3 regions of the Sphingopyxis sp. NFH-91 genome follow, and region 2 is predicted to be linked to each of the others. Evidence: predicted binding sites of a transcription regulator. Region 2 holds the regulator's gene; each other region holds the start of a gene.
What was found. The regulator LexA, encoded in region 2, represses DNA repair genes until DNA is damaged. The targets are predictions, from matches to a motif close to GTTCCNCNCTTGTTCT.

Region 1 (8,032 bases), on a different contig from region 2:
CCGGTGAGGTAGGCCGCGGTCAGGCTCTTCTTGTTCGCCAGCACTTGCTTCAGCGTGCCTTCGGCGACGATCTCGCCGCCATGGACGCCCGCGCCGGGGCCCATGTCCACGACATAATCGGCGTGGCGGATCGCATCCTCGTCATGTTCGACGACGATCACCGTGTTGCCGAGGTCGCGGAGGCGCTTCAGTGTCGCGAGCAGCCGGTCGTTGTCGCGCTGGTGCAGGCCGATGCTGGGTTCGTCGAGGACATAAAGCACGCCGGAGAGGCCGCTGCCGATTTGTGACGCAAGACGGATGCGCTGGCTTTCGCCGCCGCTGAGCGTGCCGCTCGTGCGGTTGAGGTTGAGATAATCGAGCCCGACATTGTTGAGGAAGCCGAGCCGTTCGTTGATCTCTTTCAGGATCGCTTTCGCGATCTGACGCTGCTGATCGTTGAGCTTTGCGTCGAGCGTGCTGAACCAGGCTAGCGCGTCGGCGACCGAGCGTTGCGCCGACATGCTGATGTCCTCGCCCGCGATCTTGACCGCGAGCGGTTCGGGGCGCAGGCGCGCGCCGTGGCACGTCTCGCACGGCTGCGCGGTCTGATATTTACCCAGCTCCTCGCGCATCCACGCGCTTTCGGTCTGGAGCATCCGGCGGTTGAGGTTGCCGATCACCCCTTCGAACGCCTTGTGCGTCGTATAGGTGCGTCGGCCGTCCTTGAAAGTCAGCTCGACCGGCTTGCCGCCGCTGCCGTAAAGGATGATGAGTTGCACCTCTCCGGGCAGATCCTGCCACGGCGTGTCGAGCCCGAAGCCATAGGCTTTGCCCAGGCTTTCAAGCACCTGCATATAATAGGGCGAGGGCGGGTTCGATTTCGCCCACGGCACGACGGCGCCTTTTTTCAGGCTGAGCGCATGGTTGGGAACGACGAGTTCGGGGTCAAATTCCAGCCGCTCGCCAAGGCCGTCGCATGCCGGGCAGGCGCCTTGCGGCGCGTTGAAGCTGAACAGCCGCGGCTCGATCTCGGCGATCGTGAAGCCCGAAACGGGGCAGGAAAATTTCTCGGAAAAGATGATGCGGTTGGCCGGGATTCCGGCGCCTTTCATGGCGCCGCCGACCTCGCCGTCGCGCCCTGGAACCTCGCCATCGGCAAGGTCGACATAGGCGAGCCCTTCGGCGAGTTTCAGCGCCGTCTCGAAACTGTCCGCCAGCCGCGTCGCGATCCCCTCGCGCACGACGATGCGATCGACCACGACCTCGATGTCATGCTTGTATTTCTTGTCGAGCGCCGGGGCGTCCTCCATCTCGTAAAATTCGCCGTCGATGCGGACGCGGGTGAAGCCGTCCTTCTGCCACTGCGCGAGTTCCTTCTTATATTCGCCCTTGCGCCCGCGCACGACGGGCGCGAGCAGATAGGCGCGCGTGCCCTCGGGCAGGTCCATCACCCGGTCGACCATCTGGCTGACTGTCTGCGCCGAAATCGGCTCGCCGGTCGCGGGCGAGTAGGGAATGCCGACACGCGCCCAGAGCAGGCGCATATAGTCGTAGATTTCGGTGACGGTGGCCACGGTCGAGCGCGGGTTGCGGCTCGTCGTCTTCTGTTCGATGCTGATCGCCGGCGACAGCCCGTCGATATGTTCGACGTCGGGCTTCTGCATCATTTCGAGGAACTGGCGCGCATAGGCCGACAGGCTCTCGACATAGCGCCGCTGACCCTCGGCATAGATGGTGTCGAAGGCGAGGCTCGACTTGCCGCTGCCCGACAGGCCGGTGATGACGATCAGCGCATCGCGCGGCAGATCGACGTCGACGCCCTTCAGATTATGCTCGCGCGCGCCGCGCACCGAAATGTGGGTGAGACTCATGGGGTGGGTATGTTCCAGATTTGTTCCGGCCGCGCAAGAGGGCGCCGCTCGCTCGAACGCCTAGATAGGAAGCGGCTGCTTTGCGCGCAACGGGGTGGCGATTCCACCAACGAACGAGTGCGTTCGACCAGCGTCCTGCATCTTGCTTGACCTGCGATTGGCGCGGGCGGACAAGTCGCCATGGCCTGCGGCGGATCGGCCCTTGAACCGTGCGCGGGGGTAGGAGACTGGGGAATGAAGATGTTTTTGGGCGGCACCGCTGCCGTCGCTATCGCCGCTGCCCTGATCGCAGCACCTGTTCTGGCCCGTAATCCGGGTGCCGGCGTCTCCTTGGTCGCCGCGACCGATGCTGCGGCCGGCGCCGAAGATGGGTCGCTCAAGCCGCTGACCTTCGGAAGCTGGGGCGTCGATCTGAGCGCACGAGACCCGTCGGTAAAGCCGGGCGACGATTTCGATAAATATGCCAATGGCGGCTGGTTCGCGCGCACCGAAATTCCGGCCGATCAGGCGTCGGCCGGCGTCGATTACGATGTCTATAATCTGACGCAGCGTCAGCTTCGCCAGCTCGTCACCGGCGCACCCGCGACCAGTCAGGTCGGCGGGCTTTATCAAAGCTTCATGGACGAAAAGCGCGTTGCGCAACTGGGCACCAAGCCGCTGATGGCGGATATCGACGCCGTCGCGGCGATCAAGGATAAAAGCGAGATGGCGCGCTTCATGGGCGCGTCCCAGAGAAGCTTCGGCGCCTCGATCGTCGGTGGCGGTCCCTATGCCGATCCCGACACGCCGACCGTCAACGTCCTGTGGCTCGGGCAGGGCGGGATCGGGCTTCCCGACCGCGATTATTATCTGAATGACAGCTTCAAGCCGCAGCGTGAGGCCTATCGCGCCTACATCGCGCGGACGATGAAGATGATCGGTAACCCCGATCCCGAAAAGGCCGCCGATGCGGTGCTCGCTTTCGAGACCGAGATCGCCAAGGTGAGCTGGGCAATCGCCGAGCGCCGCGATCTGGGCAAGATCAATAACCCGATGTCGTCGGAGGCGCTGGCCGTCTATGCGCCCGGGCTCGACTGGAACGCCTGGTTCGCGGGCGCCGAAATTCCGGCGCAGAAGCGCATCATCGTCAACGAAAATACCGCGATCCGCGACATTGCAGCGCTTTATGGCAAGACACCGCTCGATACGCTGAAGCTGTGGCAGGAATTCCATTTCGCCGACAATGCGGCCAATTATCTGTCCGACGACTGGGTCGACAGCCGCTTCGAATTCTCCAAAGCGCTGAGCGGCGTGACCGAGATGCGGCCGCGCTGGAAGCGCGGGCTGCGCCTTGTGGATAGCAGCCTGGGCGAGCTGGTCGGCGAGGAATATGCGAAGCAATATTTCCCGCCGAGTGCCAAGGCGAAGATGGAAACGCTCGTCGCCAATCTGAAGCTGGCGATGGGCGACCGTATCCGCGGCAACAGCTGGATGGCGCCCGCCACCAAGGAAGCCGCGCTCGCCAAGCTGGACAAGATGGACGTGATGGTCGGCTACCCCTACAAGTGGCGCGATTATTCGGGCCTCAAGATCGATCCCGCTGACCTTTACGGCAATGTGAAGCGCAGCGCGGCGTTCGAATATGCCTACCAGCTCGCCGACCTGGACAAGCCGGTCGACCGCAAGAAATGGTCCATGAACCCGCAGGAAGTGAACGCCTATAACGGCGGGCTCGAAAACAAGATCGTTTTCCCCGCCGGCATCCTGCAGGCGCCCTATTTCAGCGAGACGGTCGACGATGCGGTCAACTATGGCGCGATCGGCGCCGTGATCGGCCATGAAATCACCCATGGTTTCGACGATCAGGGGCGCAAGATCGATGCGAGCGGCGCCGTGCGCGATTGGTGGACCAATGAAGATGCCGCGCGCTTCGATGCGCAGGCCAAGGGCTTCGGCGCGCAATATGCGACCTATGAGGCGGCGCCGGGTGCGTTCATCAACCCCGATCTGACGATGGGTGAGAATCTCGCTGACCTCGCCGGGCTCGAGGTCGCCTATGACGCCTATCACCGTTCGCTAAACGGCAAGGAAGCGCCAGTGATCGACGGGCTGACGGGCGATCAGCGCTTCTTCCTCGCCTTTGCGCAGGCGTGGCGTGATAAGTCGCGCGAGGATGCGACCAAGCAGCAGGTGGCGAGCGACCCGCACAGCCCGGCGCGCTGGCGCATCATCGGTCCGCTGCGCAACGTTGATGCCTGGTACAGGGCGTTCAACGTCGCGCCGGGGGCCAAATATTATCTGAAACCCGAGGATCGCACGCGCATCTGGTAAGTTGGCGGCGCCCAGCTACCCCATCCGCGCAATGTCGCTGGCCGCGGAACGCATCTTGCGGCAAAGCGTTGGACGGGCAGGGTGCTCGGTTTAAGGAGATTTCTCGATGACCAGATCGATTTTTGCCGCCGCGGTCGTCGCGGCGCTGATGAGTTCGGCGCCGGCGATGGCTCAGAAGCTGCCCGACGGCACGACCGTGCAGGAGCGCGCGGATACCGCGAAGCTGAATGCCGAGCAGCTCGCGAAGGCCGATGCCGAAACCGCGCGCTATCAGCAGAGCGTTTCGCAATATGAGCAGCAAAAGGCTGCGATAGCCGAGCAGGTCGCCGCTGCGCAGGCAAAATATGCCGATGAAACCGCCGCTTATGAAGCGGAAAAGGCTCGCGTCGCGGCGATGGCCGCCGAAGAACGCCAAAAGTGGGAGGCCGATGTCGCGGCCTGCAAGGCGGGCGACACCAGCCGCTGTGCCAAGCCGCAGCCCAAGGAATAGTGCTGCCAATCGGCACGCGATTCCGCGTGATTAAAGGGGCTCCGACGACAAGTCGGGGCCCCTTTTCTTTGGCGCGCTTCCGTTCGTCCGTTGGTCGCACTTTGTAGGCGCTTCATCTTTCAATCGACTCGTCGCTGGGGCTGGTCGAAGCGCGCATGTCTGGCGCGGAATATTGGCGCATTCCTCGGGCTGCGGGATACGAGGCGACCCGACTTCCCCGGTTACGGCGCAGCGTGTCCCGCATCCTATAACGGATGAGAGGACTCCCCCATGTCAGACCGTATTGCCAAATATTTTCTCATGAGCTGTGCCGCCGCACTGTCGGCAGGCGCCGCCGCCCCGGTCGCGACCGCCGCCGAGACGCGCGTCGCGGACCCCGACGGAGCGCCGACGGTTATCGTGCCGTACAGCGATCTCAATCTGAGCAGCGTCAAGGGCCGGGCTCGGCTGGAAACGCGCGTGCACATCGCCATTCGCGGCATGTGCCGCACCGATCCCCGGCCGACTCTGGCTCAGCGGGCGCTGGAGCGGGATTGCGTCGCCAACGCGCGGCGCAGCGCCGAACCGCAGTTGGCAGCGCTCTTCGGTGGAGGCGATGTGAAATTGGCCCTCGAACGCCCGGCAGAGTTCGCCGTGCGCTAACCGGTGGTAAGGGCGATCACGCGCCGTGCATGATCGCCTTTACTTCGTGAAGATAGGTTCGACCGATCCGGTGCTGTCCGCCTTGGCCCAGGTCTACGCTCCACGCGCCGTCGCCATGATGTTTGAGGCCGACGATGCCGTCGCGCCGGACCATCTTGGACCGGTGAATGCGCATGAACTGATCGGGGTTCATCCGCTCTTCCAATGATTTGATCGTCTGGTGGATCAGCCAGCTTCGGCTGCCGACATAGAGGCGCATATAGTCGCGCTCGGCCTCGATCAGATCGACTTGCGCCGCATCGATGCGCAGCATCTCACCGCGGTTCTGAACCCAGAATTCGTTGATCCACCGGCTCTTCGGCGGGGCAGTTCGCCCAGCGCTGCGCCATTCGCGCACGCGCGCCAGTGCCTTGGCAAGACGATCGGGCGACACGGGCTTGAGCAGATAGTCGACCGCGGCGACGTCGAAGGCTGCGACAGCATAGCGATCGAACGCCGTGACGAAGACGATGGCTGGCGGACAATCGAGCTTTTCGAGCGCGGTCGCCACCTCCAGCCCGTCGAGGTCGGGCATGGCGATATCGCAAAGCAACAGATCGGGCGCGAGCGCCTCGACCATGCGCAGCGCCGATGCGCCGTCGCTGGCGGTACCGACGAGCGAAACCCCGTCCTGCTGCCCCGCCAGAATCTGAAGCCGTTCGATTGCCAGCGGCTCGTCATCAACGATCAGGGTGCGCAGCGTCTGCAGCATGTCAGTGTCCTTCGCCCGCGATCGGCAGCCACAGCGATACCGCGAAGCCGCCGCTGTCCGACCGTCCCCATTCGCAGCCTGCCACCGGGCCGTAGCGTGTAATCAGCCGTTCGCGGACGTTGCCGAGCCCGAGGCCGGTGCCCGATTCGGGGGTCGGTGCGGCGGGGTCGATGTCATTTTCGATCCGGATCACGAGCAGCCCATATTCGCTGCTCGCCGACAGGCGGATCGCAATCCTTCCCTTGCTGGGAGCAACGCCATATTTGATCGCATTTTCGATGATCGGTTGCAGGATCAGCACGGGAACGCGCGCATTCTCCAGCGCTTTCGGCATCGTCACCTCGACCTGCAGGCGGTCGGGAAAGCGCGCCTGCTCGATCTGGAGATAGAGGCGCTGGAGCGCCATTTCCTCGTCGAGGCTGACGAGCTGTTCGGGATCGATCGCGAGGCTCGATCGCAGGAAGGACGACAGATTCATGATCATCGTCTCGGCCTCCGCCTGCGATCCGCGCATGACGAGCGTCGACAGCGAATTGAGCGTGTTGAACAGGAAGTGCGGGTTCACCTGATAGTGGAGCGCGCGCAGCTGCGCCGCCTGCGCCTCGACCCGGTAGCTGTTGGCGCGGCGCTCGACCGCGCGCATTTCGTTGGCATAGCCGAAGGCGACATAGAGCGCTGCCCATACCGCGAAGAAGAAATACCAGCGGATCGAGCTGTCGAGGATCAGCACCGTTTCCCAGGCAATGGGGAATTTGGACTGCACCTCTTCGATGATCTTCTGGGTATCGCCTGATGGAAACCAGTAGAAGAAGACGAGCAGATTGATGCTCGCGTAGATGACGACAAGCGGCACCGCGGCGCCCATCGCGACGGCAAGCCGCGCGCCAAAGCTTTTCGGCTGAACCCGCTGGATCAGCTGATAGAGGGTGAAGGTGCACAGGATACCGGCGATGACGACGATCGCGCGGCGGCCGATCGCACCCCATTGCTCGGCGGCCCCGGCCAGCAAGGCCAGCCCGGTCGTGATCAGGAAATAGATCAGCCACATCGCGATGATCGAACCGATCGCGACGCGGGGATTGACGCGGGCGTCCGACGCGCGCCAGCCCGGCGATGCGGCCAGCATGTGCGCACGCTGGTCGCGCAGCGTCTCTTTGCGGATGGTCATGTTCATTGCCGTCGCTTTTGCGCGAATATGGCGCAAAAAACTAGGTGCGCGCGCTGCGTCAGTCGAAGCCGCGCGCCTTTTGGTCGAAACGCGGCCGGTCAGGCGACGCGGGGTTGCGGCAGCGTGCGGCGCCAGTTGCCGCGGCGATAGACGATCCACGCCATGGTCAGCGACGCGAACGAGGACAGCGGAAAGCTCCACCAGATCGCATCGCCGCCGAGCGCCGGGTAACCCAGATAATAGATGCCGAGGCGGATCGGGAACATCGACAGGAACAGGATGACGAGCGGCGGCACGACCGATCCGTTGGCGCGGAGCGTTCCGATCAGCACGATCGTCGTGCCGAAGGGCAGGAAGGTCCAGGTCGCGAGCAACTGGATATGGCGCGCGGCATCGATTGCCGCGGTATCGCTACCGAGGAAAAGGGCGAGCGCAGTGCGGTCGAAAAGGAGCAGCAGCGCGATCAGCACCCCGGTCATCATCAGGTTGATCGCGATGCCGCTATTGGTGATGGTGGTGACGCGGTTCCACTTTGCAGCGCCGATATTCTGCGCGACCATGGCGCTGACCGCCGCGCCGACCGCGAGCGCGGGCATCTGGACATAGTTCCACAATTGCAGCGTCGCGCCATAGGCAGCGGCGGTGACGAGCCCTTCGCGATTGACCAGCCCGACCATCACCAGCCCGGCGCCCGAAATGACGAGCATCTGTGCGCCCATCGGGAGCCCCTTGCCGATGATGAAGCGCAGTTCCTCCATATTGGGGAGGAGATATTTGAGTTCGGGTCCGCGCAGCCGCAGCACATGGTCGCGGGCATAGAA
Region 2 (8,032 bases):
GAGCTTCTTTTCGACGAAATAATCGTCGTTGAGAGCCATTTCCTCAAGCTGCAGCGCGACGTCGAAGACCGGATCGTTGACCTTGAGCGCGGTGAACACCTCGCGCACGGTTTTCTGCATCACCGTCGCACGCGGGTCGTAATTCTTGTACACGCGGTGGCCGAAGCCCATCAGGCGGAACGGGTCATCCTTGTCCTTCGCGCGCGCGATATATTCGGGGATGCGTTCGGGGCGGCCGATTTCGCGCAGCATGTTGAGCGCGGCTTCGTTGGCCCCGCCATGCGCCGGTCCCCACAGGCAGGCGATGCCCGCCGCGATGCACGCGAAGGGATTGGCGCCCGACGAACCCGCAAGGCGAACGGTCGAAGTCGACGCATTCTGCTCATGGTCGGCATGCAGGATGAAGATGCGGTCGAGCGCGCGGACGACCGCCGGATCAACCTCATATTCCTCGGCCGGAACGCCGAAGGTCATGCGCAGGAAATTATGCGTGTAGCTGAGGTCGTTTTGCGGATAGATGAAGGGTTGACCCACCGAATATTTATAGGCCATCGCCGCGATCGTCGGCATCTTGGCGATCAGGCGGTGGCTCGCGATCATGCGCTGGTGCGGATCGTGGATTTCGGTCGAATCATGATAAAAGGCCGACAGCGCGCCAACGACGCCGCACATGATCGCCATCGGGTGCGCGTCGCGGCGGAAGCCGCGATAGAAGGTCGCAAGCTGTTCGTGCAGCATCGTGTGGCGCGTGATCGTGGTATCGAACTTCGCCAGCTCGTCGCCGCTCGGCAATTCGCCGTTCAGGAGCAGATAGGCGACCTCCATGAAGGTCGAATGTTCGGCAAGATCGCCGATCGCATAACCGCGGTGGAGCAGGACGCCTTCGTCGCCGTCGATATAGGTCAGCTTCGACTCGCAGCTCGCGGTCGAGGTGAAGCCCGGATCATAGGTGAAGGCGCCGGTCTGGCCGTAGAATTTGCGGATGTCGACGACGTCGGGACCGACGGTGCCCTTCAGCACCGGACTCTCGACAATCTTGTCGCCCAGGGTGATTTTCGCGGTCTGGTCGGTCATATTTTTTCCCCTGATCTGCGGGCGGGAGAGTGAGTGGCTACGCCCCTGCCGGATAATTGTGCGCTGCGTCAAGTCGCGCCAGGCTCTCGTCGCGCCCCAATAGCAGCAAGACGTCGAAAATGCCCGGCGAAACGGTGCGGCCGGTCAGCGCGGCGCGCAGCGGTTGAGCCAGCTTGCCAAGGCCAACTCCGGCCGACTCGCTCGTCTCGCGCACCGCCGCCTCGATGGCATCGTGCGACCAGTCGCCGAGCGCGCGCAGGCGGTCGGTGACATTCGCCAGCAAGCCTTCCGGGGCTTCGGCGATCAGCGCGGCAGCTTTCTCTTCGACCGCCAGCGGACGCACAGCAAACAGGAAGACGGCGCCCTCGGCAATCTCGTCCAGCGTCTTGGCGCGCGGCTTGAGCACGTCCATCGCGCGCGCCAGCAATGCGCGGTCGTCGCTGTCGAGCGCGCGGCCGACCAGCGTCTCGATGCGCGGCGCCACCAGGCCCGCAAGCCGGGCATCGTCGGCCTCGCGGATATAATGACCGTTCAGATTCTCGAGCTTCTTGAAATCGAAGCGCGACGGCGAGCGGCCGACATTGGCAAGATCGAACCATTCGACCGCCTGCTCGCGGCTGATGATTTCGGCATCGCCATGCCCCCAGCCGAGGCGGAGCAGATAATTGTTCACCGCCTCGGGCAGATAGCCAAGCTCGTCGCGATAAGCATCGACGCCGAGCGCGCCGTGGCGTTTCGACAGCTTTGCGCCATCGGCGCCGTGGATCAGCGGGACGTGCGCATAAACCGGCTCGCGCCACGCCATTGCACGGATCAGCGCGAGTTGGCGGAAGGCGTTGTTCAGGTGATCGTCGCCGCGGATGACATGGGTGATCCCCATGTCGTTATCGTCGACGACGACGCTGAGCATATAGGTCGGGGTGCCGTCGCTGCGGAGCAGGATGAAATCGTCGAGCTCGGCATTCTGGACCGTCACCTCGCCCTGCACGCGGTCGTGGATCGTCACCGCACCGTCCTGCGGCGCGCGCAGGCGGAGGACGTGCGGCGCGGCGGGATCGCCGTCGTCCCGGTCGCGCCACGGGCTGCGGACGCGGAAGGGGATGCGCTTTTCCTGCGCTTCGGCGCGCATCGCGGCGAGTTCATCCTGCGTCAGATAGCAGCGATAGGCCGCGCCTTTGGTGAGCAGCTCGTGTGCAACCTCGGCATGGCGTGCCGCGCGCGCGAACTGATAGACGGTCTCGCCGTCCCAATCGAGGTCGAGCCACTGCATCCCGTCGAGAATCGCGTCGATCGCGGCGTCGGTCGAGCGTGCGCGGTCGGTATCCTCGATCCGCAGCAGGAACTTGCCCCCGTGATGGCGTGCGAAAAGCCAGTTGAACAGCGCGGTCCGCGCGCCGCCGATGTGCAGATATCCCGTGGGAGAGGGGGCGAAGCGGGTGACGACGGCGGCGCCCGTCGCTTCGGGGGTCGCTTTTGCCAATTCGGTTTTGTTTTCGGTTGCCACTCTGGCCTCTTTCACTCAGGCTGCCGGCCGCGAACAGGGACCGCGGCGGATTTCGGGGCTGCCCCTAGCATGGCGACAAGCACGCTTCAAACGCCCATTGCCGCGCAAACGCTTTCATGGTTCGGCGCCTTGCCGGCGGCGCTCGAGAGGCGCCTGGAGACCGAGTGCGAGCGGCTGCCGCTCTGGCTTCCCGTGGCCTTCGGCGCGGGGATCGCGCTGTGGGTCGCTTTGCCGACCGCGGCGCAATGGATCGGGCTTCTTTGCGCCATGGCGGGGATGGCGGTGCTGCTCGCACAGCCGCGCCCCGACCTGCTCGTGACCGGCGACGGGCGGCATATCGCGGCCGCCGTGCCGGGCGGCGGCTATGCCATGCTGCGCGATCGTGCCGGCGATTTCGTACGCGACGCGATGGCCGAAGCGGCGGGGATCGACACGCCGCTCGTTGCGCTCGGCGATCTCGACCATGTCGATTGCAATCGCGATTTCTGCCGCTGGACACAGGGCAGAGGCGATGCGCCGCGCGTCATCCTCGCCGCGCACGGCGCGACCGGATCGCGGGTGAGGAGATGGCGGCCGCCTGCGCCGCCGCCGATGTGGTCATCAGCGAACGCTGGCTACCGCGCGAATGCGTCGCGCGCTGGCTGACGATCGACCGCGATACGCTGGAACAAAGCGGCGGCCTTGTGCTCTATCTGGGCACAAAGCCGCGGCTCGTTTCGGCGCTGCGCGCGGGCGATACGCATCCATGGCGTCGCCCGCACGAGCTTAGTGGTAACGACGAAGCAGTCCCGACAGCCGACCTTGCACCATAACGCGATCGGCTTCGTAACGCTGCGGTTCATAGGCGCTGTTGGCGGGATCGAGGCGCACCATCCGGCCTTCGCGGTGGAAATATTTGAGCGTTGCGTCCTGTCCGTCGACGAGCGCGACGACGATATCGCCCTCGCGCGCGGTACTAGCCTTCTGGATCAGCGCATAATCGCCGTCGAAAATCCCCGCCTCGACCATCGAGTCGCCCGATACTTCGAGCGCATAATGTTCGCCCGCGCCGAGCAACGCGGCGGGAACGGCGAGCCGGTTATAATCCTCGAACGCCTCGATCGGGACGCCCGCTGCAATCTTGCCGTGCAGCGGCACTTCGATAATGTCGTTCGCGGCGATGGGCTTCAGCGCCGGTGCGGGCTTGCGCAGCGGCACCACATTGTCGCTTTCGCTCCGTGTTTTGGGTTTGGCCGCGTCGGGCAGCTTCAACACTTCGAGCGCGCGCGCACGATTGGGCAGGCGGCGCAGGAAGCCGCGCTCCTCCAGCGCACTGATCAGCCGGTGGATGCCCGATTTCGACTTGAGGCCCAGCGCCTCCTTCATTTCCTCGAACGACGGCGAGATGCCGCTGGCGTCGAGCCGTTCCTGGATGAAGTGGAGCAGTTCATGCTGCTTCGCGGTCAACATCGGTCGTTCTCCATGATGGCGTTGCCGGACATAAGGGGAACGATAGTGGAACAGACCGGAACTTGTCAAGCGATCGCGATATAGCTTGCAAGCTCCCCCGCCGCGCGGGGTGCCGCGCCGATATCGCGGACGATCAGCGCGTTGGCGGAGATCAGCGGTTGCGTCTGGCCGCTGTCCTGTCCGTCGCAGGGGGTGAGCAGCCCCTTGTCGAGGCGCGCGCGCAAATAATCGCGCCTTGCCCCGCCGGGGCCGAGTGGAACCGCGAGTGGCGCCTTTTCCAACACCGGCAGCGGCGCGGCCGCCCCGGCAAGGTGGCGGACGAGCGGTAGCACAAAGAGCGTCGCGGTCACGAACGCCGACGACGGATTACCCGGCAGGCCGAGCAGGATCGCATCGCCGATCCGGCCGGCGATCAGCGGCTTGCCGGGGCGCATCGCGATCTTCCAGAAATCGAGCAGCCCGCCCGCATCGTCGAGCGCGCCGCGGACATGGTCGTGATCGCCCACCGACGCGCCGCCAACGGTAACGATGACATCGTGCCGCCGCGCCATATCGCCCAATATATTGGCGAGAACGCCGCGATCGTCGCGCGCGCGCAGTGGCAGCGTGACGTCCGCGGGTTCGGCGGCGAGCATCGCGGCGAGCATGGTGCCGTTGCTGTCGGGTATCTGGCCGGGCGCGAGCGCACGCCCGGGCGCGACCAGTTCGTCGCCTGTCGTCAGGATCGCGACGCGCGGGCGTCCCCCGACGATCAGGTCGCCCGCACCGCCCATGATGGCGGCGGCGAGCGCGCCGGGAGAGAGGCGACATCCCGCCGTGAGCAAATGTGCCCCTGCCGCAAAGTCGCTCGCTCGCGGGCGGACATGGCGTCCACGCGACGCGGGGCCATCGCCGGTGAGCGTCAGGCGCGCGCCATCGGCGATGACATCCTCTTGCACCACCACGGTATCGGCCGTGTCCGGCAGCATCGCGCCGGTGAAGATGCGGATCGCTTCGCCGGGGCCGAGCGCGTGGGCGGGCGCGGTGCCGGCGGCGACTTCGCCGGCGATCGTCCACGGGCCGGGCATATCGGCAAATCGGATCGCATAGCCGTCCATCGCCGACAGCGCCGCGGCGGGCTGGTCGCGCCCAGCGACGACGTCCTGTGCAAGATAGCGCCCGGCGCATTGCGCCACGCCGATATTGTCGGCGCCGAGCGGCGGCTTCAGCGCCAGCAGCCGCGCCTGGGCCTCTTCGACCGCGAGCAGCGCGCTCATGCGGCGCGCCAGTCGCCCGACCGGCCGCCGCTCTTTTCGAGCAGGCGGATATCGCCGATTACCATGGCCCGGTCGAGCGTCTTCGCCATGTCGTAGAGCGTCAGCAATGCGACGGACGCGGCGGTTAGCGCCTCCATCTCGACCCCCGTCGGCCCGGTCGTCGCGGCGGTCGCACGGACCGAAATGCCATCGGCCTCCCAGTCGAAGTCCACGGCGACGCTGGTCAGTGCCAGCGGGTGGCAGAGCGGGATCAGCTCGGCGGTTCGCTTGGCCGCCATGATGCCGGCGATGCGCGCGGTCGACAGCACATCGCCCTTGGGCGCGTCGCCAGCGCGGATCGCGGCGAGCGCTTCGGGCGTCATCGTGATGCGGCCGCCGGCGACGGCACGCCGACCGGTCGCGGCCTTCGCGCCGACATCGACCATATGCGCCGCGCCGGTTTCGTCGAGATGTGTTGGTCGGTTCGTCATCGATGCGGTCCTTTGTCAGTGCGCTTCGGACAGCGGGAAGGACACGGACACGCGTGTGCCCTTACCGACTTCGCTTTTAATATCGAGCTGGCCGTTATGCCGTTCGCTGATGTGCTTGACGATCGCCAGCCCCAGCCCGGTGCCGCCGACCGAGCGACTGCGCGCTTCGTCTACGCGGTAGAAGCGTTCGGTGAGGCGCGGGAGGTGATCGGGCGCGATCCCTTCGCCTTCGTCCTGGACCGACAGACGGACGCGGCGGCCTTCGCGCGTCAGTTCGACCGTCACCGGGGTGCCGGGGCGGCCGTATTTCATCGCGTTGGAGACGATATTGTGGACGAGCTGGCCGAGCTGCGCCGCGTCGCCCAGCACCGGCTGTGCAGCGTCGCCGAGGCGATCGACAATGTCCTGCGGCCGCGCCTCCGCACTGTCCTTCATCTGGGCGAGCGTATGGCGGACGATGGCGGCGAGATCGACCGGGGTGGTCGGGCGGCGGAAGCGATCGGCTTCGACCCGCGAGATCGACAGCAGGTCGATGACGAGCTGCTGCATCCGCCGCGCCTCGCGCTCGATGATCGCGAGGAAACGGTTGCGCGTCGGGGCATCGGCCTCGTCGTTCATGTCCTGCAATGTCTCGACATAGCCGAGGATCGCGGCAAGCGGCGTGCGCAGTTCGTGACTGGCGTTGGCGACGAAATCGGACCGCATGCGGTCGGCGGCATCGATCGCCGAGCGGTCGGACAAAAAGATGATGCGGCCGCCGTGCGACAGCGTCGCGATCCGCATTGTCCAGCGCTGGCCGGGCCGCGGATAGTCGGCGAGATCGACGGTCATCGCGCCCGTGTCGACGTCGCCAGCCGACAGCCATTCGGCCGCCACCGGATGGCGGATCGCGGTACGGATGTCGGCGCCGACGATGTGGCGTCCGAGCAGGCGGACCGCTGCATCGTTGGCGATGGCGACGACATTGTCGATTACCCCCAGCACCGGTTCGCGCTCCTGATCGGCCCAGCGGGTGAAATCGGGATGGCGCAGCAGCAGCGGCGGTTCGACGGGGACCGGAGAGGCAGCGGCAGGCGGCGTTGCGGCGGGCGGCGGCTGCGCGCCATAAACAAGGACCGCGCCGAGCGCCCCTGCGAGTGCCAGGATCGCGATCGAGGCGAGGTCGCCGCCGACAAGCGCCGCGAAAATCGCCGCGACGGCGACAAGCGTCAGCGCCGCAACCAGGCTGGACAGGCGGTCGAACATCGACGCTGCGCCTCGCACGAAGCGGCGCGGCGCGCAAGGCGCTTCGCGGGCCGGTGCATCGGGTTACCATCGCGGCGCAGCCTGTCCCAAAGCGGGAAGGGCGCGGGAGGCGGCCGGTCTTTTGCTTTTCCTAAAGGCTTCACTGGTTTAATGCGCGGCCATGGAAGACAGCGACATCCCGAACGAAGCGCCGGCGACCGGCGACGAAACCGTTCCCTCGCGGCGCAAGATGCTCGCGCTCGGCGCGGTCGGCGTGTCGGCGGCGCTGACCATCCGCCCCGCCTTTGCACAGACTGCGGTATCGGTGATGAACTGCCAGATTCCGGTGCCCGACGCATCGGCCGCCGGCCGCTATATCGACGCCGCCGGCAAGCTTGTCCCACCGGGGACCCAGGGGGCGTTTCCGGGCGCACCGCGGCCGTTCACCGGCGAGGAAGTGAAGCGCGCCTTTCGCGGCCAGACGCTGCCAGGCACCAGCTACAACCAGTCGCAGGCCTATCTGCAATATATCCGGCGCTTGCAGGCGGGGCAGAGCGGCTTTACCTGTTTCGCATCCATCCAGATGCCGCGCTGATCGTCGCTCCCCCCTTTGCGATGATGGTTCGCCGGCATCGCAGACAAAGGGACAGATGTGAAACTAGCTTCGCTGAAAGCCGGGCGCGACGGCCGGCTCGTCGTCGTTTCGGACGACCTCGCCTGGTATGCCGATGCGGCCCATATCGCGCCGACGCTGCAGGCGGCGCTTGACGACTGGGCGGAAACGGCGCCGCGGCTGAAGGCGCTCGCCGAGGACATCAATCACGAGGCGATCCCGCGCGAGCGCTTTCACGAGCGCGACGCTGCTTCGCCGCTGCCGCGCGCCTATCAATGGGCCGATGGCAGCGCCTATGTGAACCATGTCGCGCTGGTGCGGCAGGCGCGCGGCGCCGAAATGCCCGAAAGTTTCTGGCACGATCCGCTGATGTATCAGGGCGGCAGCGATGCCTTTCTGGCGCCGCGCGATCCGATCCCGCTCGGCGATCCGGCGTGGGGCT
Region 3 (8,032 bases), on a different contig from region 2:
ACCGCCTCGACGACGCCGGCAATCCCACCATCTCGAACGGCGTCCATTGCGCCTCGATCGAGCACAAGCTCGGCATCCACGGCTCGCCCACAGCGGTGATGGTCTATGGCGAGGGTGAGGATTGCCTAGGCGAGATCGTCGGCGACGAGATGGGCGGTATGAAGGCGATGTTCGTGATGATGAACAACGCGCGCCTGATGGTCGGCTGCCAGGGCGTCCAGATCGCCGAGCGCGCGACGCAGCAGGCGCAGCGCTACGCCGCCGAGCGCGTCCAGTCATCGCTCGCAGGCAGCGCCGACCGCACCCCAGTCACGATCGAGCACCACCCCGACGTCAAGCGCATGCTGTGGCGGATGCGCGCCCAGACCGAGGCGGCGCGCGCGCTCATCTATTATGCGTCGGCACAGACCGATTTCGGCAAACTCGGCGACGAAGCCGCCGCGCTGCGCGCCGAAGTCCTCATTCCGCTGGCAAAGGCGCACGCAACTGACATCGGCTGCGAGGTCGCCAGCCTCGGCGTGCAGGTGCATGGCGGCATGGGCTTCATCGAGGAAACCGGCGCCGCGCAGCATTATCGCGACGCGCGCATCGCGCCGATCTATGAAGGCACCAACGGCATCCAGGCCGCCGACCTCGTCGGGCGCAAGCTCGGGATGGCGGGCGGCGAAGGCGTGCGCAGCCTGCTCGCCGACATCACGCACGGCGCCGCCGGCCATCCCGAACTCGCCGACCTTGCCGCGGCATGCACCGCGGTCACCGACTGGCTCGAACAGGCGAACGCGCCCGACCGGCTCGCGGGCAGCTACCCCTATCTCACCATGCTCGCGACCGCGACCTGCGGCTGGCTGATGGCCGTCGAGCAGCAGGGCGCGCGCGCCGCGCTCGACGCGGGCGATAGCGATACCGCCTTCCTCGAAGCGAAAATCGCCTCGACGCGCTTCTATCTGCAACAGATCGTCCCCGCGGCCACCGGCCTCGCGCCCTCGGCGCTCGCCGGCGACGCCGCGCTGGAGCCACTGCCGCGCCTTGGTTGACGCCGGAAAAGCCGCGCCGCGCACCGCGATCGGGCGGCGCGGTTTCCCGGCATGATTAACGCGATGCTAACCAGGTTCAGTTAATGCCAACGGGTCATTTTGGAGACCCGTGCGTGCCAGTTAAGGTCAAGAGCCTTTTCATCAGTTGGCGAACGATCGCGCTGGCGCTGTTGCTCAGCGTGGCCGCGGGCCTGTCGTCGATCGCCGAACCCGTCGACCGCATCCTAGAAAGCGCCGTCGGTGCTGTCGCTTGGCGCCCAGTGTCGGGCGACATCGTCGTCGTCGCCCTCGACGACCGGACAATCGAAAAATATGGCCGTGACGATTTTTCAGTCGGACGCCACGCTCAAGTCATTGATGCAGTCGACCGGGCCGGCGCCAACCGGCTGTTTGTCGACTTTACCTACGAACGGCGCCGCAACGATCGCGACCTTCCGCTGCTTACCAATGCCGTAAAACGAATGCATGACCGTATCATCCTTGCCGCGGCCACAAAATCGGTCCGCGGGACGACGGCCGAGCTGAATAAACTGCCTGGTCCAGCATTCGGAAATGAATTTCAGGTTGGCGTTATAGGCTGGGAATTCGCGTTTTGGCAGGTCTGGCGAATTCCTGCGGCGGTAACGGTCGACGGGCGGTTGATGCCCAGCTTTTCGGCAATGATGGCGCATTATCATCCTCTTGCCGCGAGCGTCTATGCGCTCGACTATTCGTACAATGTCGATTCCATTCCGACCTACAGCGCGGCTGACCTGCTTTCGGGCAAGGTCGGCAGGCGCGAACTGGCGGGCAAGGATGTCATCTTTGCCGCGACAGCCGAAGCATTTCAGGACATCCATTATCTGCCCGGCAAAGATCGCGTGCCCGGCGCCTATGTTCATGTCGTCGGCGCCGAAACATTGAAGCGCGGCACGCCGTTCGACATCGGTTGGACGCCGGCCTTCGCGCTCGCCGCCATCGCCCTTATCACCGCCTTGTCACTACGCCAGACGCGGTGGTACAATCTTGCAGTCGCCGCCACGGTTTCGGCGTTGATCGTTGGCAAGTTTGTTTTGATGACGATGCTGATCAGCAGTTCGATTGGTGCTGGCCTGTTTTTCGTTGCGACTGTTACTGCCAATGTTTCGCGGTCGAGGCGTCGCCGGTCGGCGCAGCGTGAGAATCCTTTGTCCGGCTTGCCCAATTTCGAGGCACTGCGCACCCAGCAGTCTTTCGGCAGTGCGACCGTAATATCCGCTAAGGTCGTAAATTTCGAAGACCTTGCCGCCTTCATTCCAGGCGAGGGACTGAGCAAGCTCGTCGGGCAGGTGACCCGCCGGCTTCAGCTCGCATCGCAAGGAACCACCCTCTATCACGATCTCGACGGCACCTTCGCGTGGCTCGTCCCCTATTATCAGCACAGCCAGATCGAGACGCAACTCATGGGGCTCGCCGCGCTGTTCAACGCGCCGCTGACGATCGACGAGTTGAAGGTCGACGTGTCGATGGCTTTCGGGGTCAATGACGAGTTCGAAGGCTCGAACGCGCAGCGTCTCGCCGCCGCGCTCGTCGCCGCCGAAAAATCGATCCGCAGCCGCGTCCTGTGGACCAAATATACGCCGCAGCAAAAAGACGATGCGGGTTGGCAGCTCAGCTTCCACTCGCAGCTCGAGGATGCGCTGAATGCTGGCGACATCTGGGTCGCCTTCCAGCCGCAATATCAAATCGCGACGCGGCAGCTCGTCGGGGTCGAGGCGCTCGTGCGCTGGACGCACCCCACGCGCGGACCGATCTCGCCCGACGAATTCATCGTCCAGGCCGAAAAGAGCCAGGACATCTATCGCCTGACCCTGTTCGTCATGGACCAGGCGATCCGTTCGGCGGCGCAGTTGCAGAAACTCGGCACCGAAATTCACATGTCGGTTAATCTCTCTGCGACCCTACTCGATCACAAGGATCTCGTCTCGACGATCCGCGTCATGCTTAGCGCGCATCATCTGCCGCCCGAACGGCTGACCATCGAAATCACCGAAACCGCGCAGATCGAAAACAGCCTCCAGGCGCGTCAGACGCTCGCGCAGATCCGCCGCGCCGGCATGCGCCTGTCGATCGACGACTATGGCACGGGGCAGTCAAACCTCGAATATCTGACCGAAATCGAGGCTGACGAGATCAAGATCGACAAGCGATTCGTCATGACCATGCGCGATTCGCAGCGCAACCTCGAAGTGGTCAAATCGACCATCGATCTCGCCCACCGCCTGGGCGCCACCGCAGTCGCCGAAGGCATCGAAGATGCGCAGACAATGGCGCTCCTCGACCAGCTTGGCTGCGATATCGGCCAGGGCTATCTGCTTGGCAAACCACAGCTAATTAGCGACCTGCTCGCCAGCCTCTCCACCCCCTCCGACAGCCGCCGCGCCTAAGCTGCCAGATTGGCCGGGAATTTATAGTTAAGACTCGATTTACCATGTCGATTAAGGTATATGCTCCGTTAACTGTTCTTCGTGGGCAGTACCGACAGGAGATCTGACATGGGTTGGTTTTGGCGATTCCTGGGTGGCGGCGGCTCCGGCAACGGCGGCACGTCGGCTTAACCCGAACGAATTTCAAAGATTGGGCCTCGGCATTGCCGGGGCCTTTTCTTTTTGGGGTAAAGCCCTTCTCCCGAGGCACCCGACATCTTGTGCCGCCGCACCGATTTTTTGCGACAGCGATGCTCTTTCGCCACATATGGCCGAACCCCGCGGAAACGCTGGCGATCGCTCCCTGAGGCGTGCTTTTCCATCGACGAGTTGAATCAAATCAGCGACGAACCGAGTCCCTAATCTGTCATTTACTCTCTTGCATCGTCGCGCCGACGTGGCACTATAGATGGTGGGTAGACCACGGGGGCACCCCAAGAATTAGTATGCGGCCGAAAGTGGCGGATTTCCGCGCTCCATCCCATATGGGGGCGGGAAGCAGCTTTTTGCGTCCGAAAATAAGTGCCACCCGGCGGTCGAATGGTGCTAGGCTGGGGCTTCGCCCTGAGTCGAACAAGACGGGAACAGACTGCGCCGCTGCGCGGTCGGAAAACGGGGCATTGAAACATGGATTTTCGCGAGACCGAACGGGTGGAGACAAGCGACGTGGCGACGGTGGAACTGACAAAGAATGACGCTCCGGCAGCGCCCGAATCGGGTGCCGAATCAAAGGCTGCGGCACCCGCCGCAAAGCTCAACGATTCGTCGGAGCCCAAGGTGCATGCGCGCCGATTCGAGGTCGTCACTGATTCGTCGCGCGATTCGCTGCTGACCGATTTCGGCAAGGAAACCTTGCAGGACCGTTATCTGCTCCCCGGCGAATCCTATCAGGATCTCTTTGCCCGCGTCGCCTCGGCCTATGCCGATGATGCCGAGCATGCGCAGCGCCTCTACGACTATATCTCGAAGCTGTGGTTCATGCCCGCGACCCCCGTTCTTTCGAACGGCGGCACCGGCCGCGGCCTGCCGATCAGCTGCTACCTCAATTCGGTCGACGACAGCCTCGAAGGGATCGTCGGCACTTGGAACGAGAATGTCTGGCTCGCGTCGCGCGGCGGCGGCATCGGCACCTATTGGGGCGCGGTGCGCGGCATCGGTGAACCCGTGGGCCTCAACGGCAAGACCAGCGGTATCATCCCCTTCGTCCGCGTGATGGACTCGCTCACCCTCGCCATCTCGCAGGGCAGCCTTCGCCGCGGCTCGGCCGCCTGCTATCTCGACATCTCGCACCCCGAGATCGAGGAGTTCCTCGAGGTCCGCAAGCCGTCGGGCGACTTCAACCGCAAGGCGCTGAACCTCCACCACGGCGTCCTCATCACCGACGAATTCATGGAAGCGGTGCGCGACGGCAAGGAATTCAACCTCCGCTCGCCCAAGGACCAGAGCGTCCGCGGCACCGTCGACGCGCGCAGCCTGTTCCAGAAGCTCGTCGAGACGCGCCTCGCGACGGGCGAGCCCTACATCATCTTCATCGACCAGGTGAACCGCATGATGCCCAAGCATCATCGCGATCTCGGGCTCAAGGTGTCGACCTCGAACCTCTGCTCGGAAATCACGCTGCCGACGGGCCGCGACCATCTCGGCAACGATCGCACCGCGGTCTGCTGCCTCTCGTCGCTCAACCTCGAAACCTGGGACGAGTGGAACGGCGACAAGCGCTTCATCGAAGATGTCATGCGCATGCTCGACAATGTCCTCCAAGACTATATCGACCGCGCGCCGCCCGAAATGGCGCGCGCCAAATATAGCGCCAGCCGCGAACGCTCGGTCGGCCTCGGCGTCATGGGCTTCCACAGCTTCCTCCAGGCGCGCGGCCTGCCGTTCGAGGGGGCGATGGCGAAGTCGTCGAACCTGCGTATCTTCAAGCATATCCGCGCGCAGGTCGATCAGGCGTCGATGCTGCTCGCCAACGAGCGCGGCCCCTGCCCCGACGCCGCCGACCAGGGCGTGATGGAGCGTTTTTCGTGCAAGATGGCGATCGCGCCGACCGCGTCGATCAGCATCATCTGCGGCGGCACCAGCGCGTGTATCGAGCCGATCCCGGCGAACATCTACACGCATAAGACGCTCTCGGGCAGCTTCTCGATCCGCAACCCGCACCTCGAAGCCCTGCTCGTCGACAAGGCGAAGAACAGCGACAATATCTGGAACTCGATCCTCGAGCGCGGCGGCAGCGTCCAGCACCTCGACTTCCTGACGCAGGACGAAAAGGATGTGTTCAAGACGAGCTTCGAGATCGACCAGCGCTGGCTGCTCGAACTCGCCGCCGACCGCACGCCCTATATCGACCAGGCGGCGTCGCTGAACCTGTTCATCCCGGCGGACGTCGAGAAATGGGATCTGCTCATGCTCCACTACCGCGCGTGGGAACTCGGCATCAAATCGCTCTATTATCTCCGCTCGAAATCGGTCCAGCGCGCCGGCTTCGCGGGCGGGGTCGAGGCCGACAACACGCCCGAGGCGGCGAAGTTCGAGCTTTCGGCCGAGAGCACCGATTATGACGAGTGTCTGGCCTGCCAATAAGGATCTAACCCCATGAACAAGAATGCGGGTTGTACCCTCGCGGCGGTCGGAGCAGCGATCATTCTACTGCTCGTCTTCCTGATCGGCTATCCGCAGTATCGCGTCTATTCGCAACGCCTGGCGGGCGAGGCGGCGCTAGCCGAGGCGCAATCCTCGCGCCAAGTCGCAATACTTGAAGCTCGCGCAAAAAAGGAAAGCGCCATCTCGCTCGCCGATGCTGAGGTTATTCGTGCCAAGGGCGCCGCTCAGGCCAACGCTATCCTGCAGAACAGCCTTGGTGGCCCCGAGGGGTATCTGCGCTACCTTCAAATTCAGGCGCTCGAAGGGACCAAGGCCAGCCTGATCTATGTTCCGACCGAGGCGGGATTGCCCGTCACCGAGTCACGTCGTCTTGACCAATAATCACACGCCATTCTGATCCGAGGAAACGCCGATGCCATTGCTCGAAGCCCGCAAAACCTACAAGCCCTTCGAATATCCCTGGGCCTATGATTTCTGGAAGCGCCAGCAGCAGATCCACTGGATGCCCGAGGAAGTGCCGCTGGGCGAGGATTGCCGCGACTGGGCGCAGAAGATCAGCGACCATGAACGCAATCTGCTCACCCAGATCTTCCGCTTCTTCACCCAGGCCGATGTCGAGGTGCAGGATTGCTACCACGACAAGTACGGCCGCGTGTTCAAGCCGACCGAGGTCAAGATGATGCTGACCGCGTTCAGCAACATGGAAACCGTTCACATCGCCGCTTATTCGCACCTGCTCGACACGATCGGCATGCCCGAAAGCGAATATGGCATGTTCCTCGAATATGACGAGATGCGCGCCAAGCACGACTATCTCGGCACCTTCGGCGTCGACAGCGACGAGGATATTGCGCGCACGCTCGCGATGTTCGGCGGCTTTACCGAGGGGCTGCAGCTGTTCGCCAGCTTCGCGATGCTGATGAACTTCCCGCGCTTCAACAAGATGAAGGGCATGGGCCAGATCGTCAGCTGGTCGGTGCGCGACGAAAGCCTGCACTGCGAAGGCATCACGCGCCTGTTCCACGCCTTCGTCAAGGAACGCGACTGCCTGACCAAGACGGTGAAGGAAGACATCATCGATTGCTGCCAGAAGACCGTGCGGCTCGAGGATGCGTTCATCGACCTTGCCTTCGAACAGGGCCCGGTTCCCGGCATGACGCCCAAAGAGATCAAGCGCTACATCCGCTACATCGCCGACTGGCGCCTGGGACAGCTCGGTTTCCAGCCGATCTACATGATCGACGAACACCCGCTGCCCTGGCTCGCCCCGCTGCTGAACGGCGTCGAGCATGCCAATTTCTTCGAAACGCGCGCCACCGAATATTCGAAGGCCGCGACGCGCGGCGACTGGAACACCGTGTGGACCAGCTTCGACAGCCGCAAGAAGGCCAAGGCGAACGACGACCCGGCCGCCGCGAGCAGTGACGATGGCGGCGACGACATGTTCAAACAGGCCGGCATCGCCGCGGAGTAACCAACGAACCCCTCTCCTTCAGAGCCTGCCCCGACGCAGGCCGGGGGGAAGAGCAGCGAAGCTTGCCGGCTTGCTGGCTTGACGAAGCGGGGTGGGCCACACGGCCCGAAACGATAATCGAAAAGAGAAGTCGCAAATGACCGACAAGAAAAAACTGAAATTGCTGATCCTCAGCCAGCCGCAACGCGCCTGCCTGGAGGGTCTGTCGAACCGCCGCCCCCAACTCCTCACCGACCCCGTCCGCGACGAACTCGTCGAGCTGGGTCTGGTGGCGCAACAGGGCGCGAAATGGACGCTGACCCCGACGGGCAAGAAGGTGCTGGCGGCGGGGTCGAACCGGCGGAACAAGGGCGGGTTTTCGGTTTGATCCGAAACCTGCGACGGTTATTGCGGCAGACATGACATTATAGCCGACGCAATGGCCCATGGATGCCGGATCAAGTCCGGAATGACGATGGGGAGGAAGCCAGACCGCT

Region 1: the regulator LexA is predicted to act here: its motif matches at 1,862-1,877, upstream of uvrA (excinuclease ABC subunit UvrA).
Region 3: the regulator LexA is predicted to act here: its motif matches at 4,049-4,064, upstream of L0963_RS02485 (ribonucleoside-diphosphate reductase subunit alpha).

What each region holds. Positions count from the first base shown of each region.
Region 1 is NZ_JACBGA010000004.1:316,466-324,497, forward strand. Features, by position in the region: gene uvrA (excinuclease ABC subunit UvrA) at 1-1,850, opposite strand, end outside; gene L0963_RS11740 (M13 family metallopeptidase) at 2,085-4,160, shown strand; gene L0963_RS11745 (hypothetical protein) at 4,267-4,650, shown strand; gene L0963_RS11750 (UrcA family protein) at 4,951-5,292, shown strand; gene L0963_RS11755 (LytR/AlgR family response regulator transcription factor) at 5,309-6,043, opposite strand; gene L0963_RS11760 (sensor histidine kinase) at 6,045-7,211, opposite strand; gene L0963_RS11765 (MATE family efflux transporter) at 7,310-8,032, opposite strand, start outside.
Region 2 is NZ_JACBGA010000006.1:130,031-138,062, forward strand. Features, by position in the region: gene L0963_RS14050 (citrate synthase) at 1-1,074, opposite strand, end outside; gene gltX (glutamate--tRNA ligase) at 1,112-2,578, opposite strand; gene L0963_RS14060 (hypothetical protein) at 2,648-3,223, shown strand; gene lexA (transcriptional repressor LexA) at 3,344-4,027, opposite strand; gene L0963_RS14070 (molybdopterin molybdotransferase MoeA) at 4,093-5,283, opposite strand; gene moaC (cyclic pyranopterin monophosphate synthase MoaC) at 5,280-5,753, opposite strand; gene L0963_RS14080 (sensor histidine kinase) at 5,769-6,998, opposite strand; gene L0963_RS14085 (hypothetical protein) at 7,159-7,572, shown strand; gene L0963_RS14090 (fumarylacetoacetate hydrolase family protein) at 7,630-8,032, shown strand, end outside.
Region 3 is NZ_JACBGA010000001.1:498,958-506,989, reverse strand. Features, by position in the region: gene L0963_RS02495 (acyl-CoA dehydrogenase) at 1-1,034, shown strand, start outside; gene L0963_RS02490 (EAL domain-containing protein) at 1,148-3,439, shown strand; gene L0963_RS02485 (ribonucleoside-diphosphate reductase subunit alpha) at 4,106-6,061, shown strand; gene L0963_RS02480 (hypothetical protein) at 6,074-6,463, shown strand; gene L0963_RS02475 (ribonucleotide-diphosphate reductase subunit beta) at 6,495-7,556, shown strand; gene L0963_RS02470 (hypothetical protein) at 7,693-7,923, shown strand.